2 linked regions of the Methylotuvimicrobium sp. KM2 genome follow. The protein of the gene in region 1 interacts with the protein of each later gene in a pairwise test. Links are inferred from orthologs where the notes say so. Each region holds a gene or a part of one and is shown in the gene's direction. Other genes may lie near its edges.

The links.
Region 2: the proteins of uvrA (region 1) and uvrB interact in binary tests that used the Escherichia coli proteins (3 or more experiments, as listed by UniProt). The link is inferred for Methylotuvimicrobium sp. KM2 from one-to-one orthologs.

The regions. Positions count from the first base shown.
Region 1 is NZ_CP150634.1:2,849,960-2,857,007, forward strand. What follows is about bases 2,194-5,565. They hold uvrA (excinuclease ABC subunit UvrA), read left to right. Parts: upstream 2,194-2,548; coding sequence 2,549-5,365; downstream 5,366-5,565. Other genes in these bases: WJM45_RS11985 (DUF2231 domain-containing protein), read right to left, coding at 2,194-2,375; WJM45_RS11995 (hypothetical protein), read right to left, coding at 5,512-5,565. In the rest of the region: trpB (tryptophan synthase subunit beta), read right to left, coding at 1-597; WJM45_RS11980 (phosphoribosylanthranilate isomerase), read right to left, coding at 602-1,228; more of WJM45_RS11985, read right to left, coding at 1,620-2,193; more of WJM45_RS11995, read right to left, coding at 5,566-5,838; WJM45_RS12000 (rhomboid family intramembrane serine protease), read right to left, coding at 5,965-6,651; WJM45_RS12005 (hypothetical protein), read right to left, coding at 6,638-7,048. UniProt on the Escherichia coli protein: The UvrABC repair system catalyzes the recognition and processing of DNA lesions. UvrA is an ATPase and a DNA-binding protein. A damage recognition complex composed of 2 UvrA and 2 UvrB subunits scans DNA for abnormalities.
Region 2 is NZ_CP150634.1:1,078,188-1,084,304, forward strand. Bases 1,245-4,216 are described here. They hold uvrB (excinuclease ABC subunit UvrB), read left to right. Parts: upstream 1,245-1,711; coding sequence 1,712-3,721; downstream 3,722-4,216. Other genes in these bases: WJM45_RS04795 (pyridoxal phosphate-dependent aminotransferase), read right to left, coding at 1,245-1,627; WJM45_RS04805 (transglutaminase family protein), read left to right, coding at 3,949-4,216. Also shown: more of WJM45_RS04795, read right to left, coding at 446-1,244; more of WJM45_RS04805, read left to right, coding at 4,217-4,791; WJM45_RS04810 (hypothetical protein), read right to left, coding at 4,838-5,221; WJM45_RS04815 (bifunctional diguanylate cyclase/phosphodiesterase), read right to left, coding at 5,594-6,117. UniProt on the Escherichia coli protein: The UvrABC repair system catalyzes the recognition and processing of DNA lesions. A damage recognition complex composed of 2 UvrA and 2 UvrB subunits scans DNA for abnormalities.

The DNA.
Region 1 (7,048 bases):
TCCTGCTACCGTTCCAATGATGTAGAATGTATTGTCGACATTGGTAACCCAATCACGGAGCGCCTCGTTTAACGCGTCTTTCAGAGTCTTCGAACCCGATTCGACCGCAACGACTTTTGCGCCAAGCAGTTTCATCCGGTAAACATTCAAGGACTGTCGGGCGACATCGACCGCCCCCATATAAACAACGCACTCGAGTCCCAATCTGGCAGCGACAGTAGCCGTAGCCACGCCATGCTGACCCGCACCGGTTTCAGCGATGATCCGGGTTTTTCCCATGCGCTTAGCCAATAACGCCTGTCCGATCGTATTATTAACTTTATGCGCGCCGGTATGATTGAGGTCTTCTCGTTTCAAATAAAGCTGCGCTCCGCCTAAATGCCGACTCCAGCGTTCGGCATGGTAAAGCGGTGAAGGACGCCCGACATAATGCTGCAAATCGGCATCCAGTTCGGTTAAAAATTCAGGATCCTGCATATAGCGCAGATAAGCCTCTTCTAACTCTTGAATAGGCCCCATTAATGTTTCGGCAACGAATTTTCCGCCATAAGGACCGAAATGTCCGCGCTCGTCCGGCAAGTTATAATGCTGTGTCATGTTGCTAACTTCTATTACCCTCGTTAATTATTCTTACGAATGCCGCCATTTTACCGGCATCCTTAATACCTTTTTCCGATTCCACGCCGCTGCTGACGTCCAATGCATAAGGGCCGACCGACTCCATTGCCTGCGTGACATTGCCGGGTTCCAAACCGCCGGCCAAAATAATCGGTTTCGGACAAGACTGCGGAATCAAATCCCAATCAAAACGGTTTCCGGAACCGCCTTTCACTCCCGGATGATACGCATCGAGTAACAAACCGGCGGCTCCGGAATACCGTTTAGCCAAATCAGCTATATCAACGTCCTGTCGCATCCTAATTGCCTTGATATAAGGCTTATTGTACAGCTCGCAAGCATCTGGCGTCTCATCGCCGTGAAATTGCAAACAGTCGATCGGCACCCGGCTCAACACTTCACGAATACGCGCCTCTTGCTCGTCGACGAACAAACCGACAACACTGGTAAAGGGAGGCAAAGCCTCGACAATCGCAAGCGCTTGATCGATATCAATATTTCTTGGGCTAGACGGATAAAAAACCAACCCGATCGCATCCACGCCTAGATGCGCCGCACGGACTGCGTCATTAACCCGGGTAAAGCCGCAAATTTTAACGCGAGTACGCATAAAGAGATAAGATATTTAATAAAAAATTTAGCCGGATAGAATAACATAAAACAAAAGCCCTAAACTAAGGCTAAAATGACCTCAACAATTCTTAATTTGAGGATAAAACAGGGTGCGGGTGTGCTTGGCGAGGATGTCGGCGGCAAGGCAGATTTTTGCTCCATGCAAAATCTGCATTCACGCCATCCCTGGCGATCGAGCTGCCGTTAAACCCGATGGATGGGTTTACCCAGCACCTAAATTCCATAACCCATTGGCTATGATTAGCGGTCTGGGATAATTTAGGCGCTGGGTGAATACGTCCATCTAGGCTCTATGCCAGCTCCATGCCGCCCCTCACCTAACGCTAGATGAGGGGCCGAGTTTTTATCTACGATGAGCAATACAACGACTAATGAGTATGGGTATGAGTTGATTCGGAATGCTCGTGATCGTTTGGATTTAGATGACTATCACTGGAGTGATGGTTCTGAGACGAATCCGAGTGCGAATGATCATGACCGGAATCATGGCCATGCTCATTGACATGCGGTTGCCCGTGCTCATGCTCACTGGCTTCTTGAGGATCGATGGCCCCTTCGACCGCAACGCCGTAACGATAGACCATTAATCCGCCCAAATCGGCGCCCAAAACGACCAACACAGACAGACCCGCCGACAGCAATAGAAAAAAACCGTTTGCAGCACCTTTAAGCGAACTACCGGCCAACAGACGCCAAACCGATAATAACGCCGATAAACTCAACACCGTAATACCAATTTGCTCATGCCTTTCCATGATGTCATGAACATTACCCCCGTGCGCAACCGTTTCGCCGGCTTGCAAACCGGTATAAACAGTCACTGCTGCGCCAATCGTCCCAAAATAAAGCATCGCCGAAGCGGCACTGCGCCAAACCGGGTTACGAATCAAAGTCCCCAATAAGTCGAGAATAAAAAAACCGATCAATAAAGCGATTGGAAAATGTACTAGCAAAGGATGAATATTATCCAGTTCTGCGATTCCCGGAAATATGCTCGCAAATATGTCCGAAGGTTCTTGAGCCGCCAGACTTTCCAGAAATCCCAAAAAATGCCCGACAGACTCGGCTACCCCGCCGCCATGATCGGCGCCGCCATGAATTTGAAAAGAATAAAAGTGATTCACATCAATTACGCTATGTTAGGTTTCGAATAAACACAATGTACTCGAAATCTTCGGAATTGCAAACTGTTTGAAAGCGATAAAGCTGACTTGTAAGCCTTCATCCTACCGAGCTTTGAAATCGGCCCGGTTTCGCCGTATATTAGCGGCCTGTTTCCTAAAGCGACATTTCATCAATGGACACCATCAGCATTCGCGGCGCGCGCACCCACAATTTAAAAAGCATCGACCTGGATTTGCCCCGCGACTCCTTGATTGTCATTACCGGCCTCTCCGGTTCCGGCAAATCCTCACTGGCTTTCGACACGATTTATGCCGAAGGCCAACGGCGTTATGTCGAATCCCTGTCCGCCTATGCCCGGCAATTCCTGTCGATGATGGAAAAACCGGATGTCGATCATATCGAAGGACTGTCCCCGGCGATTTCGATCGAACAAAAATCGACCTCCCACAATCCTCGCTCGACGGTCGGCACAATTACCGAAATCTATGATTACTTGCGTTTACTCTATGCCCGCGCAGGCACGCCTCGCTGCCCTGACCATAACGTTTCATTAGCCGCCCAAACCGTCAGCCAGATGGTAGATAGCGTGCTCGAACAACCGGAAGGCGGTCGCTGGATGTTATTGGCGCCCGTCATCAGCCAGCGCAAAGGGGAATACCTGCAATTGTTCGAGGATTTACGCGCGCAAGGTTTTATCAGAGCACGTATTGACGGCGCCGTATACGATCTCGACGAAACGCCGGCGCTCGACCCCAAGAAAAAACACACGATCGAAGTGATCGTCGATCGATTCAAAATTCGTGACGACATCGCATTGCGCCTTTCCGAGTCATTCGAAACAGCGCTTCGCATCGCAGACGGTATTGCGCTGGCCGTTTCCATGGACGACAACACGACCTTATTGTTTTCCGAACGCTACGCCTGCCCCCACTGCGGATACAGCATCAGCGAATTGGAACCGCGCATTTTTTCGTTCAACAACCCGAAAGGCGCGTGCCCAACTTGCGATGGACTTGGTGTTCGTCAACACTTCGATCCGGAATTGGTGGTGCATAATCCCAACATCAGCCTAGCCGGCGGGGCGATTCGAGGCTGGGACCGGCGCAACGCTTATTATTATCAAATTATCTGCTCGCTGGCCGAACACTACGGTTTCGATCCGGAAATCCCTTATCAGGAACTACCGGACAACATCAAAAAAGTATTATTGTTCGGCAGCGGCAACGAAGCGATCGATTTCAAATTACTTGGCGGTCCGCGCGCCGGCCAAACCAAGCGCTACAGCTTCGAAGGCATCATTGCGAACATGGATCGCCGTTACCATGAAACCGACTCACCGATGGTCCGTGAGGAACTGGCCAAATATCTATCGCAAAAAACCTGCCCCGACTGCGGCGGAGCGCGTCTAAATAAGGCCGCCCGCCATGTTTTCGTCAATGAAAGCCCCTTGCACGAACTTACCCGTTTTCCGATTCGCAAATCTTTACAGTTTTTCGAAGAATTGGACTTACCTGGAAAACAGGGCGAAGTAGCTGCGAAAATTATCAAGGAAATCGTCGAACGACAAGAATTTTTAGTCAATGTCGGGCTGGACTATCTGACTCTCGATCGTAGCGCCGATACGTTGTCCGGCGGCGAAGCGCAACGTATCCGACTGGCAAGCCAAATCGGCGCAGGCTTAGTCGGCGTGATGTATGTGCTCGACGAACCGTCAATCGGCCTGCATCAGCGCGATAACGATCGCTTGTTGAATACTTTGTTCCGGCTCAGGGATCTGGGTAATACCGTAATCGTCGTAGAGCACGACGAAGATGCGATTCGCTCGGCCGATCATATCGTCGATATCGGCCCCGGCGCCGGTATTCACGGCGGTAGAATCGTCGCACAGGGGACGCCGCAAGACATCATCGACTCGCCCGACTCGCTGACCGGCCAGTATTTGTCGGGAAAACAAATGATTGCGATTCCGGAAAACACGACGCCGGTCGTCCCGGAAAAGCGCATCGTGATCCGCAACGCTCAAGGCAATAACCTGAAAAACGTCGATATTGCTCTGCCGGTCGGTCTACTCACTTGTATTACCGGCGTATCCGGCTCAGGAAAGTCGACGCTCATCAACGATACGCTCTACCGCTATGCTGCGCGCGCAATCAATCGAGCCGGCGCCCTGCCCGCACCTTGCGATGAAATCGAAGGCATTGAATATTTCGATAAAGTCATCGATATTAATCAAAGCCCGATAGGCCGAACGCCCCGCTCGAATCCGGCTACTTATACCGGAATTTTTACGCCCATCCGGGAATTATTCGCGGCAACGCCCGAAGCCCGATCACGCGGTTACACCCCGGGGCGCTTCAGTTTCAACGTCAAAGGCGGCCGTTGCGAGGCCTGCAAAGGCGATGGAGTCATCAAAGTCGAAATGCATTTCTTGCCGGATATTTTCGTACATTGCGACGTCTGCGGCGGTAAACGTTATAATCGTGAAACGCTGGAAATTCGCTACAAAGGCAAAGCAATCAACGAAGTATTGGACATGACCGTAGAGGACGCCGCGCAATTTTTCAGCGCCGTCCCGGTGTTATCCAAAAAACTCCATACTTTGACCGAAGTGGGATTGAATTACATCACGCTCGGACAAAATGCAGTCACGCTTTCCGGCGGCGAAGCGCAGCGCGTCAAGCTCGCTAAGGAACTGTCGAAACGCGATACCGGCAAAACACTCTATATTCTCGACGAGCCCACAACCGGCCTGCATTTCCACGATATCAAACAATTATTGCGCGTTTTGCATACACTACGCGATCACGGCAATACCGTGATTGTCATCGAGCATAACCTGGACGTGATCAAAACGGCAGATTGGATTATTGATATGGGGCCGGAAGGCGGCGACGGAGGCGGCACATTGGTCGCTGAAGGCACACCTCAACAACTGAGTGAAAACAACGCCTCGCATACCGGGCATTATTTAAAACGATTTTTTAGCTGATTTGGCGAATTGACTCGATTTTTTAACGCGGCTCAATCTTATTCGCTATCTTCATATCTTTCTAGATAAATATTACGAAATAAGTATTGAAAACAAAAAAGGCCGGAAAGAACGCTCTTTCCGGCCTTTTTTACATTGCAAAAGCGTTATACTTTTTCCGATTCGGCTATCGCGTTGAACGCATCGATTTTACCTTTGCCGGTGTTGACCAATTCGACTCCGGTATCGATGACCATTTTGACAAGACCAGGAATTCGATAGACTCTCAAACCTAAATAAGCCACTATAGGAATCGCAATAAAAGCCGCAATAAATCCGTTTAAACCGAACAAGGTCAACAACTTGATCAATAGCACGGCGGCATCCAGCGGCAATAAAACCATCGCTCCGAAATAAATCAATACCATAAATGTAAACAGAACGAATACGACGAACTGGAGAAGTCTAACTAATGCGACATTAATATTTTTCATTGTAATTTTAATTTCCCGACAATACTAAGAAGCCTCGAAGGCCGCAACATGTTCGGCCCTTTAATCGTGAAAGGGCAAGCCTTTAAAAGGCGCTTATTATACAGAAATGCGTTCCAATTTCATTTTTTATTGCTCAGGCTCGTTACGCAGGAAAAACCGATATAAAACCGCCCCTGCAATAAAACCACCTAAATGCGCCCACCAAGCCACATCAACCATCACGCCATCAAACATCACCGAAGTCGTGGCTTTTTGCAATTGAAGAATGATCCAAAACCCCAAAAAAGCTATCGCCGGCACATGAAAAACCAATGGAAAAAATAAGATCGGTATAAAAACAATGACGCGCTCAAACGGATATAGAAAAAAATAAGCCCCCAATACGCCGGCGATGGCTCCCGATGCGCCAACGACCGGTATCGTTAAATAGGGATCGAAATAAAACTGCAAGGCCTGAGCCGATAATCCGCAAATTACATAAAAAACCAAAAAGCGCCCCCTGCCCATCAGGTCTTCGACATTATCGGCAAAAATCCACATGAACAACATGTTAGTAACTAAATGCAACCAACCTCCATGCAAAAAAAGACTGGTCAAAAACGATAAATAATAATCGGGGGGCAAGCCGAAATGAGCCGCCCAAGCGGGACTTGAATAACGCAACGGCACCATGCCGAATAGATAAGTCAAACGGTGTTTCAATTGATCGGGAATAATTTCCATCGCGATAAAGATCACGATACATAAAACCATTAAACTCCAAGAAACAATCGGCCTTGAATAACACGGAGCGGTATCTCTAATTGGAATCATGATCTTTCCGTTTGTAGACAGCTTTTCTAAAATTTAAAAAAATATCGGCCATGCCGAGAAAAGCCATGCCGACGATCGCATATTGCGGCATAACAAACAATAATAAATACGGCGGCAGTAAATAATTTTTGCTGCGCTCGGAAACGTCAACCGTACAATGTAAAACCGCCATACCGTGGAAGAAAAACGGCATCGTAAAAACCAATAACAAATCATAAAGCAAGGCTTCGCTGAATAGCGCTGTCACGATCAACACAACACCCAAAACACCCAATGCATAAATGGGATATCTAACTCGGTAAAATTCCTCGGCGAATCCTCCTGGGTTGTATAAAGCCGCCTGCATCCAACGTCCGATCAACAACGATGAAGTCACTGCGAAACCGAACATCATCGC
Region 2 (6,117 bases), 1.8 Mb from region 1 along the record:
AACTCCTGAATTTATATGAAGGGCTTAACCCAGCCTTAACATTGCGCGTCAATAGGTTATTGAATAATATGCAATAATTAATTTTATGGCGCTACAAAGTTAAATTTGGCATGATTTTTAATTATTATATTTCAATAGCATAGGCGGTAGGCACTATACTTGTTAAAGCTGGGTTAAGTGTCGGAGCATTCGCCAAATTTGAATATGATCTAGTTTGGCGAAGCGTCCGACAGCATTTTTTCTTATACCTTTCGCACTTCAAATTTCGGCAGTGCCGGAGGAGGCCTCGGGGTGCTCGGTAAAGGCTTTGCCAGCATGGAGCTGGCATAGAGCCTACAGGGACGTATTCACGGCGTCCTTTGACGGGCACCCCGAGGCCGAATTTTCATCTACGATGAGTATAATTCGTTCGATTCCTAGAGTAATGACCGGTCCGGTCCGCTTTTCAAACCGCCTTTTTAATTCTCTCCAGCGCGTTCTCCAAGTTTTTCATGCTGGTCGCAATCGAGATTCTGACGTGGCCTGGGCAGCCGAAGGCAGAGCCAGGCACCAGCGCGACACCGGCATTTTCGATCAGGTATTCTGAAAAATCCAGGTCATCTTTGATGTTGTCCATTTTGGCGATTGCTTGTTCGACGTTCGGGAATACGTAGAACGTGCCGTCGGTTTCAAGGCAATCGATGCCGTCGAGTTTGTTCAGTTCCGAGACGACGAAATCATGGCGTTTCTTGAATTCGGTCATCATCATATCGATGAAGCCTTGATCGCCGGTTAGCGCGGCTTCTGCGGCATATTGCGAAATCGAAGTCGGATTCGAGGTGCTTTGCGATTGAATGGTGCCCATCGCTTCGATTAGGTCGGCAGGCCCTGCCGCATAGCCGATGCGCCATCCGGTCATCGAATAGGCTTTAGATACGCCGTTCATCACGAGGGTGCGGTCGTAAAGTTCCGGGCAAGCGTTTAGAATATTGACGAAGCTGCCTTTTTGCCAAAGGATATGTTCATACATATCGTCGGTTGCGATGACAATTTCGGGATAATTTTTCAATACGTCGCCGAGCGCTTTTAGCTCGTCGAGTGAATAGGCGACGCCGGTCGGATTCGACGGGCTGTTGAGGAAAATCAGCCGGGTCTTGTCGGTAATCGCCGCGCGCAGTTGTTCCGGCGATATTTTAAAGTGCCGCGTCTGTGTCGTTTCGATGACGACCGGTACGCCGCCGGCCAGCAGCACCATGTCGGGATAAGAGACCCAGTACGGCGCAGGAATGATCACCTCGTCGCCTTCGTTCAACAGTGCTTGCGTCAGGTTGTAAGAGCTCTGCTTGCCCCCGCACGAAACTAGAATTTGCTTGGCTTGGTAATCGAGGCCGTTGTCTTTTTTGAATTTGTCAATGATTGCTTGTTTCAGGCTTGGCGTGCCGCCGACCGGAGTGTATTTCGTAAAGCCTTTGTTCATCGCCTCGATCGCGGCGGCCTTGATATGATCCGGTGTGTCGAAGTCCGGTTCGCCCGCGCCGAGGCCGATAATGTCCTTGCCGGCGGCGCGCATGGCGGCGGCTCTTGCTGTGATCGCCAGTGTCGGTGATGGTTTAACGGATTGAACTCTGCCGGAAAGTTTTATGCTCATAAGTACCTGTCAAATCAATGTAAAAGTAGACATGATTATACTCTATGTATAATAGCTGTTGAAATTCCATTAGAGAGTGAGTGTGTGAAAAAGGCATTTAATATTCAAGGCCGATTTCAACCGGCAGGCGACCAACCGGTGGCAATTAACCAATTGGTCGAAGGATTGCACGACGGCGAAGTGCATCAAACCTTGCTCGGCGTGACCGGCTCGGGCAAGACTTTTACGATTGCCAATGTTATTAACCAAGTGCAGCGTCCGGCGATGATTCTGGCGCCGAATAAGACATTGGCCGCGCAATTGTACGGCGAGATGAAGGAGTTTTTTCCGGAAAATAGCGTCGAGTATTTCGTGTCGTATTACGACTACTATCAACCGGAAGCCTATGTGCCGGCTTCGGATACCTTCATCGATAAAGATGCTTCGCTGAATGAGCATATCGAACAAATGCGTTTATCGGCGACCAAGGCGCTGATCGAACGCGAGGATACGATCGTCGTCGCGACCGTGTCGGCGATTTACGGCTTGGGTGAACCGGAATCGTATTTTCAAATGGTCTTGCATTTGGTGCGCGGCGATTTGATCGATCAACGCGCGATCGTCCGCCGTTTGGCTGAAATGCAATATACGCGCAACGAAACCGAATTGCGCCGCGCGACTTACCGCGTTCGCGGCGAAGTCATAGATATATTTCCGGCGGAATCCGAGCAGGAGGCGCTTCGTATCGAGTTGTTCGATGATGAAATCGAGCGACTGTCGCTGTTTGACCCGTTGACCGGCGAAATTAAGCAGCGTATTGCGCGTTACACGGTCTACCCGAAGAATCATTACGTCACGCCAAGGGATCAATTGTTGGCAGCAGTTGACGCGATTAAAATCGAATTGAAAGCGCGTCTCGAGCATTTGTATTCGCTGAATAAATTGGTAGAAGCGCAGCGCTTGGAGCAACGGACCTTGTTCGATCTCGAAATGATTTTGGAGGTCGGCTATTGTTCCGGTATCGAAAATTATTCACGTTATCTGTCCGGTCGCGGCCCGGGTGAGCCGCCGCCGACGATGTTCGATTATTTGCCGGATAATGCCTTGGTCATTATCGATGAAAGTCATGTGACGATTCCGCAGATAGGCGCGATGTATAAAGGAGATCGCTCGCGTAAAGAAACCTTGGTCGAATACGGGTTCAGATTGCCTTCGGCGCTTGATAACCGCCCGTTGACCTTCGAAGAGTTCGAAGCAAAATCCAGGCAGCGAATTTATGTTTCGGCAACGCCAGGACCTTATGAAAAAGCGCATTCCGGGGTCTTTGTGGAGCAGGTTGTCAGGCCGACCGGCTTGCTCGATCCGGAAATCGAAGTCCGTCCCGCAACGACTCAGGTCGATGATTTGTTGTCGGAAATCACTAAGCGGGTTAAGGTCAACGAGCGCGTCTTGGTCACAACGTTGACCAAGCGCATGTCCGAAGACTTGACCGAATATTTGGCCGACCATGACGTGCGCGTGCGTTACTTGCATTCGGACATCGATACCGTCGAGCGCGTCGAGATCATTCGCGATTTGCGGCTCGGCAAATTCGATGTGTTGGTCGGTATCAATTTACTGCGGGAAGGTTTGGACATTCCCGAGGTTTCGTTGATTGCGATTTTGGACGCCGACAAGGAAGGTTTCTTGCGTTCGACCGTGTCGTTGGTGCAAACGATAGGCCGTGCGGCGCGTAATGCACACGGTAAGGCGATTTTGTACGGCGATAAGATCACGCGCTCGATGCAACAGGCAATCGATGAAACCGTGAGACGCCGCGAAAAACAGAGCCGTTTCAACGAAATGAATAATATTACGCCGGCAACGGTATTCAAGTCGGTTAAGGATATTTTGGAAATCGCGATTCCGGGCGCCGGCTTTCAACCGGTTGCGAAGGCCGTAGCCGTGACCGAGCCCGATGCGGACTATAAAGCGATGACGCCCAAACAAAAAAGCAAAAAGCTCAAGCAAATGGAAGAGCAAATGTATAAGCATGCTCGGAATCTGGAGTTTGAAGAAGCGGCGCGTCTTAGGGATGAGATTAAATTGTTGCAGGAGATTTATGTTAAAGGTTAAAGGTGAAAGGGGAAAGGGGAAAGAGGAAAGAGGAAAGAGGAAAGAGGAAAGAGGAAAGAGTGTTGGTGGGTTTAGGGGGCACCCTTAAGTTAAGGGAAACTTGTCGTTCGGCAGGCTTTTGAGGCGCATTCGATCCTGAGCCAGCATTAATTATTCTGTGAAGGTGCTTAAAGGTATTGGGTTTAGTGGGTGATGGTTTATTTGTTGTGGTTTTGGGAGGATAGGCAATGAAATATAAATTAGGTTGCGATCTCGAATATCAGGTTGATTCCTTTAGTACGTTTATTTTTAATTTTCGAATCGCGCAGATCGACTGCCAAAAGATCATTAACGAGCATCTGCAACTGAATCCTGCTATTCCTGTTGATGAGTTTGCGGCGCCCGTTTTAGAAAATCGATATTTCAGAGTCAATGTGTCGGCGGGAACGAATCTGCATGTTTCGTATCGTGCGGAAGTCGAAATGTCGCATTTTTACGGGGATCCGAATAAGATCATGGAAATTCAGCCGGCGGATTTGCCGAAAGAGACCTTGCCTTACCTTTATCCCAGTCGCTTCTGTCAATCGGACCGGTTAGTTAACCTTGCGCTTTCGGAGTTTGGTGGAGAGCAGATGGGTTACTCCAGAGTTACGGCCATATGTAATTGGATTTTTGATAAGGTTTATTATCAATACGGAACCAGTAGCTCGCATACTTCCGCATTCGATACCGCTACCGAGCGAATCGGGGTCTGCCGGGATTTCGCGCATTTGGGAATCGCGTTTTGCAGGGCCTTGAATATTCCGGCGCGGTTTGTCTCCAGTTATGCCTATGGGTTGACGACGCCCGATTTTCACGCCTGTTTCGAAGCCTATTTGGGTAATCGTTGGTATTTATTCGATGCTACTCGCCAGGCGCCGCAGAACGGTATCGTGCGTATCGGCACGGGACGCGATGCCGCCGATGTTTCAATAGCCACAATCTTCGGAAATGTTTCGATGAACGAAATGCGTATTTTTATCGAGCATGTTCCGGATCCGGATTGCCCAGGAATTCCGGAGCCGACGACAGAGGCCATTGCGATTTTATGAGTGTTGAGTTTTGCCGGGTTCTTCAAAATGAGCGGGCTGTTTGGTTTTATTGCTCGCCATAAACCCTTTTCATCAGCGTCAGGAACCATTGCGGGCGGAAGATGACGATGAATAGCGCGATTAGACTGACGGTCGGTATGGGGCCGATATCGAGCAGCATGAATACTATCATCGCCAATAAGAGTTGAAGCCGGGCGGCGGCTGACGCATGGTTTTTGCGCCTCGGATTGCCGACGGATGCGCCAGAGCTATCCGGCGAGGTGGGGTTTTGCCGCGAATTCCGATAGATATTATCGACGAGGGTTTTAAACCAGCGAGGGCGGAATAGCGCGACGAACGCGCCAAGCGTTGAGGCTATCGGAATCGGCCCGATGCTAGCGATTCCGATCAGAATCAATGCAAAAACGCACTTCAAGCGTATCATTGTCATTCTATATATCCTGCTATCACGATTTTGTTCGATGGTTCGGAAATGGCTAAAACGTTAAACATCAGCGTAACGCGACGCATCGGTGCCGTCAATTCGCGGTTTAGCTAGGAGCTTGTCCGAGGCATCATTTTCGCCCACAGACGCGTCACCGCCTCCTTTCGGCGCGCTGACGGCGGCACCCTGCACATCCGCAAAACCAACGCCCGGAAACCGAGTTGGCGAAAATCTACCGCAACTTGAATCTTGATCCGCCTAGTATTTTAAATTTAAGTGTCAGGCACGGGTTAAGAGTCCCGACAGTAGCTCGTTAGAGCAGCTGTATATTTCCGTTGTTTATTAAACTTTTTCCGTTCGGCGGCGGTCTTCGCTGCATTAGATGCCTATGACGGAGCCGAAATTTGAAGCCGGAACGGGGGCGGAAAACAAAGAACCTTGTCCATAATCGCAGCCGGCAGCGGTCAATATGTCGCATTGATCGATTGTTTCCACTCCTTCGGCAATGACTTTCATGCCAAGCCTATGGGCCATGGAAATAATGGCTTCGCAAATGGCGTTATCTTGAGTTTTTTGAGTTAAATTGCACACGAAAGATTGATCGATCTTGATGTAATTGATATCAAATCTTTTAAGATAAGGTAGAGATAAAAAACCGGTTCCGAAATCGTCAAGAGATAACCGGATATTTGCGTTTCTGAATTCAAGTAATCGATCGAAAATGATTTTGTCGTTTTTCAAGAATTCTTTTTCTACGATTTCGAGCACGATGCTCTCGGCAGGCAACTTTATCTCCCGCAAATAATCGATCCACCCTGAATTCGCGGTGCTCTTGTTTTTTAACTGTAGAGGAGAAACATTGAGGCTTACTTGGAATTTTTCATGGAAGGCGGTGTGCCATC